2 regions of the Geobacillus sp. B4113_201601 genome follow, and region 2 is predicted to be linked to the other one. Evidence: riboswitches for the same ligand, from Rfam matches in the RefSeq annotation. Region 2 holds a riboswitch; the other holds the start of a gene.
What was found. A riboswitch is a leader RNA that binds a small molecule or an ion and turns the genes downstream of it on or off. The one in region 2 is predicted to bind cobalamin.
Positions count from the first base shown of each region.

Region 1: linked by a shared signal. The riboswitch ahead of metE (5-methyltetrahydropteroyltriglutamate--homocysteine S-methyltransferase) and the one ahead of B4113_RS10775 (ribonucleoside-diphosphate reductase subunit alpha) in region 2 are both predicted to bind cobalamin.

Region 1 covers NZ_LQYX01000075.1:9,300-12,317, reverse strand. Annotated here, with positions in the region: gene metE (5-methyltetrahydropteroyltriglutamate--homocysteine S-methyltransferase) at 1-1,510, opposite strand, end outside; cobalamin riboswitch at 1,640-1,833, opposite strand; gene glmS (glutamine--fructose-6-phosphate transaminase (isomerizing)) at 2,426-3,018, opposite strand, start outside.
Region 2 covers NZ_LQYX01000078.1:47,801-50,818, reverse strand. Annotated here, with positions in the region: gene asnB (asparagine synthase (glutamine-hydrolyzing)) at 1-1,028, shown strand, start outside; cobalamin riboswitch at 1,338-1,531, shown strand; gene B4113_RS10775 (ribonucleoside-diphosphate reductase subunit alpha) at 1,661-3,018, shown strand, end outside.

The sequences.
Region 1 (3,018 bases), on a different contig from region 2:
TGCAGGCGATACCTCCTAATTTTTCACCAAAGAACTCTACCATATCTGTTCGTTCAAATTCACCATGAACAAGAACGTCAAGTTCGAGTTTTTCTTGAATTTCTATCCACTTTGCGATTTGTTTACGGATAAAGGTTTGATATTGCTTTTCGTCCCATTCTTGTTTTTTCCGCTTCAGCCGCGCTTGCCGCACTTCGCGGGTCTGTGGAAAACTCCCGATCGTCGTAGTAGGCAAAAGCGGCAATTTTAGATGTTGTTGCTGTGCTTGCCTTCGCTTTGCATAGGGAGGACGTTCCGTTTGTTCAATGGGTTGTATCGTTTTTTTTATAGGCTGGCCTCGAAGTAGGCCAAGAGCTTCCCCGGTTTGTTCATCATAGTGGCGCAAATCGGATAAAGAACGTTTCCCTTGGGCGTATTCAGCAAGCAGGCGCACTTCATCAAGCTTTTCATCCGCAAATGCCAATGAATCGACCAATCCTTTTGCTAAACGGCGTTCATGTTTGACTGTAATCGGTACATAAAGCAGGCTAGACGACGGTTGAATAATCAAGTGTTCCGTATACTTCGACAGCTCTTCGAGTAGCGCTGCTTTTTGGACGAGTGTACTCTTCCAAACATTGCGACCGTCGATCATACCCGCAGCTAGCCATTTCCCTTTTGGAAACCCATATTTCTTCATGTTGTACAAATTTTCACCGTCATCATGAACGAAATCAAGACCGAACCCGGCGACAGGTAGAGAGACGATTTCTGGATAATTAGAAAGGCTCTCGAAATACGTTTGTAAAATCAGCTGGACACCAGGTACTTTTTGATAGAATGAATGATAAACGTATTCAACAGCGGCCACGATGTCTTCATCAATCTCTTGCACAAGAATAGGCTCATCAACTTGTACCCAGCGCACCCCTGCTCTATACAACTCATCAAGCAATTCGATATATACGGGGACGAGGAGCTGTAGGTGCTTATGCCAATGTACTCCTGTGCTTAACTTAGCCAAAATTAAAAACGTGACAGGTCCAAGCAAAACAGGTTTTGTTTCAATTGAAAGATTATCTTTGATAAATTGGTAATCACGTAAAAGAAAATTTTCCATAAGCCTTGGTTGTAGGCCATCAAGCTCTGGAACAATGTAGTGATAGTTGGTATTAAACCATTTTGTCATGGCCATAGCCGGCTGGCTGCTTGTTCCCCTCGCCATGGCAAAATAAGTATCCCATCGGCGCTCACTTTCTTGGCCAAATCGTTTTGGAATATACCCAAACATAAAAGCGGTATCCAGCACATGATCGTATAATGAAAAGTCCCCGATTGGTATCAGTTCGATTCCTTTTGCCATTTGTTTTTTGATGGATGATAGTTGAATGGTCTTCATCGTTTCCATTAGATTGGCTTCTTCCAATTGCCCATTCCAAAATGACTCCAATGCTTTTTTCCATTCTCGTTGTTCACCGATTCGAGGATAACCTAAATTAGAACTATGAATTGCCAATCGTAGCACCTCCATGTCATTTTCCTCAATACAAGTAAAATGCCCACCTTCTAGACAGACAGAAGGAGGGCATAACTAGCTTGTATTGAGGTACTTGAAGTGCCTCTTGTTCATTTTCCCCCACTCCTCCCTATGACGCGTAGGTCGAAAGTGTATACAACAGGCAGGTCTCCTGACTTAGCTTCATCGCGGTGGATCCCCTTCCCATTCCAAACAAGGAACAGTGGGTTATTGATCCTCGCTCTGCATCACAGTGGCGCGACCGTGTTGGATTTTCACCAAACTTCCCTTTTAAAGTTCACGCAGATTGGTGAACTACCTGTTGCTAGGTCTTATCAGATATGCTGTTTTTAGCGACATCCTCCCACCACCTGCACTGACGCTTAGAGGTGGGGCTTCTCAAGTCATCATGATTAGTAATATTATCATAGTTTTTAAAATTCAGTATACTACAATTACTCAGATTTGGCAAGGGAAATACACCATCTATTCTAGCCCGAGTCGAACTTTAGTAGCATCCTCTTACTTTTTTGGTGAAGAGCCCAAAAGTTTACAGCAAGCACAAAATCGGAACATGGGGAATTGTCTAGGAAGCTAAGGTGCGTAGCGAATACCTCTTTACATCAAACCATATGTAAAAATGAGACATGAACCGGACTCCTTGGTTGAAATAGCTGTGCTCAAAACTCATTCACCCAAGTAGGTTCATGTCTCCCCAAAAGTTCTTCGCTACAACAGCTTGGCATCATGTTTCTTTCTAGCCGGAAACAAAATCTGCGAAGCTTTTTGTATGGTAAAAGCGGCCAAATGGTCAACCGTAGCCTATTTACAAAAAAGGCCTGTTAGACTCATCCAACAGGCCTTTTCGTTTTCAGCTTTTTGGTTCGGCATCTGACCTTTTGTTACAACAGCCTTTTCCCACCGAACCGCTCACTCCACCGTCACGCTTTTCGCTAGGTTACGCGGTTTGTCGACGTCGCAGCCGCGATGCAGGGCGGCATAGTACGCGATCAGCTGCAGCGGCACGACGGAAACAAGCGGCGTAAGGTCCGGATGGACGGCCGGGATGACGAAGCGGTCGCCGTCGCCTTCCACGCCGCGCATCGAGATGACGCACGGGTTCGCGCCGCGGGCGACGACTTCTTTTACGTTGCCGCGAATGCTTAAGTTGACGTGCTCTTGGGTGGCGAGGGCAATCACCGGCGTACCGTCCTCAATCAAGGCGATCGTGCCGTGTTTCAGCTCGCCGCCGGCGAACCCTTCCGCTTGGATATAGGAGATTTCTTTCAGCTTGAGCGCGCCTTCCAAGCAGACGTAGTAGTCAACGGCGCGGCCGATAAAGAAGCAGTTGCGCGTCAGCGTCAAGTAGTCGCGTGCGATGTTCTCCATTTCTTCTTTCGCGTCACACAGCATTTCCATCACATTGGCGACGATGGCGAGCTCTTTCGTCAGGTCAAAATTCAATTCGCGACCTTTCGCTTTCGCCGCAGTCGCCGCTAAAATCGCCAGCACCGCGATTTGCG
Region 2 (3,018 bases):
GGTTCAGCGAAATCGATGTGGCCAAGGAGACGGCTGAGAAGCTGGGCGTAGACAATATCAGCTATGTCATTTCGCCGCAGGAGTATATGGACGAGCTGCCGAAAATTATGTGGCATATGGATGATCCGTTGGCGGATCCGGCTGCGGTGCCGCTGTATTTTGTCGCCCGTGAAGCGAGAAAACACGTTACCGTGGTGCTTTCCGGCGAGGGGGCGGACGAGCTGTTTGGCGGCTATAACATTTATCGTGAACCAGAGTCGTTGCGGTGGTTGGAGCGGATGCCGGGAGCGGTGAAGAGCGTGCTGCGCTTCATCGCCAAGTGGCTTCCCGACGGGGTGAAAGGGAAGAGCTTTTTAGAGCGCGGCACGACCCCGCTCGAAAAACGGTATATCGGGAACGCCAAAATATACAGTGAAGCGGAAAAGGCGGCCTTGCTCAAAACGTATGAAAAAGGCCGTGAGTATACAACGGTGACCGCGCCGCTCTATCAAGAAACCGTTCATTATCCGCCGGTCAACCGGATGCAGTACATTGATCTCCATACATGGCTGAGAGGCGATATTTTAGTTAAGGCCGATAAAATGACGATGGCGCATTCGCTTGAGTTGCGGGTGCCGTTTTTGGACAAAGCGGTGTTTGCAGCAGCTGCTACGATCGCTCCGGAGATGAAAACCGCCAACGGCACGACGAAATATATTTTGCGCAAAGCGGCCGAAGGCATCGTGCCGGATCATGTATTAAACCGGAAAAAATTAGGATTTCCTGTGCCGATTCGTCATTGGTTGAGAAACGAAATGTATGATTGGGCGAAACAGCTTATTCACGACAGCGAAACGGACCACTTGTTCCATAAAGACGTGCTGTATCGCTTGCTCGATGAGCATGCGCAGCAGAAAGCGGACCATAGCCGCAAGCTGTGGACGGTGTTGGCGTTTATGATTTGGCATCAAGTGTATGTAGAGCGAGCCTATGATTTTGTTTCATCTGGACAAAAGGAAAAGCCGCTGGCGCCTGCTTTTGAGGCGTAAGGGGGAACAGGACGAGGCGTCCCGGAATTCGGCCGGGGCGCCTGTCTGTTTTGGCCCGAAAACTATAAGGGGCGGTGATTGACTCGCGCAACTGCTTCTCGGAATCGTTTCTCCAATAGAAAAGTCTTGCAACACTGCACACTTTTATTCATTGACCAAAGGAAACCAATGTTTTTCAACGGCCTTCTAAGGATTGATTGAGAAAATCTCGCTTGTCCCTTGCAATTCTTGTTGTTTTGGTATATGCTTGTTCCATCAGGATGATCATCCACTATATATTGATTTGTTTCCTTTTTCAAACAACTATATATCGTTGTGCCAAGCAATGGTGTCCATCAGGACTTAATAGGGAATCCGGTGTGAATCCGGAACTGCCCCCGCAACTGTATGTGCGGACGAAATGGGATGGCCACTGGCGGCAAGAGCTATTTAGCGCCGCTGGGAAGGACCCAAAGTAGGACGATGCACGAGTCAGGAGACCTGCCTTGCTTGGAACGTTTCATGTTCTTCGGGGTGTGAGAAGATGAAACGATAGGGGAAAAGAAAAAGGGAGTTCGTCTGCCTTTTTCCGTCTGTCGTTTCATCCGCTCGCCTGCCCGAGCGGATTTTTTTATGGAGGAGAGGAGAAACGAATGACAGTGTCGACGAAATCAATTGTTGTCGATGATCAAGGAAAAGAGAAATCATTTTCGCGTGAGGAGTTTGCTAGGTTGGTGGAGCAGGCGGCGGCCGACTTTGTCCGTCTGTCGCTCGAGGAATATGAAGAACGTGTATGGCAGCTTCTCAGCCGAAAAGAGATGGTCACCTTCCGGCAGCTGTATCAAACCGCCATTTTGGAAGGGCTGTCGTATATTAGTGAGGAGGAGCCGGAATGGACGTTTGTGTGCGCCCGCCTGTATTTGCAACAACTGTACCGGGAGGCAGCACGGCAGCGCGGGTACGAGGAGCGCAAGCGGTATGGCGATTTCTACTCGCTCCTTGTTGCGCTGACGGAACAAGGAGTATATCATCCGCTGCTGCTTGAACGTTATACGAAAGAAGAAATTGAGTCCATCGGTGCGTTTCTTGATCCGGAGAAGGACAAGTTGTTTACGTACATAGGGTTGCGCACGCTTGCGGATCGGTATTTGGCCCGCGATTATGAGCGGCGGTTGTATGAGTTGCCGCAGGAGCGATTTTTGATTATCGCCATGACGCTTATGGCCAATGAACCACAGCAGCGGCGGCTTGAGTTGGTGAAGGAAGCGTATTGGGCGTTAAGCAACCTATACATGACCGTGGCGACGCCGACGCTTGCCAACGCCGGGAAGTCATACGGCCAGCTGTCGAGCTGCTTTGTCGACACGGTCGATGACAGTTTGCAAGGGATTTACGACAGCAACACCGACATCGCCAATTTATCGAAATCGGGCGGCGGCATTGGGGTCTATTTAGGGAAAATCCGGTCGCGCGGCAGCGACATTAAAGGATTCAAAGGGGTCTCCTCCGGCGTCATCCCGTGGATGAAGCAGCTGAACAACACAGCGGTGAGCGTCGATCAGCTTGGGCAGCGAAAGGGAGCTATTTCCGTCTATTTGGATGTGTGGCATAAAGATATTTTTGCGTTTCTCGATGCGCGGCTCAACAACGGCGACGAACGGCTGCGGACGCATGACTTGTTCACCGGCGTTTGCATCCCTGATTTGTTCATGGAAATGGTCGAACAGCGCGGCGACTGGTATTTGTTTGATCCGCATGAAGTGCGGACGGTGATGGGATTTAGTTTGGAAGACTTTTATGATGAGGAAAAAGGGAAGGGCAGCTTTCGGGAGAAATATTGGCAATGCGTCAACGAACCGAGGCTGTCGAAAGAAAAAGTGCCGGCGATCGAAGTGATGAAAAGCATTATGCGCAGCCAGCTCGAGTCGGGGACGCCGTTTATGTTTTACCGCGATGAAGTGAACCGACAAAATCCGAATCGCCATCTCGGGATGATTTACTGCAGCAACCT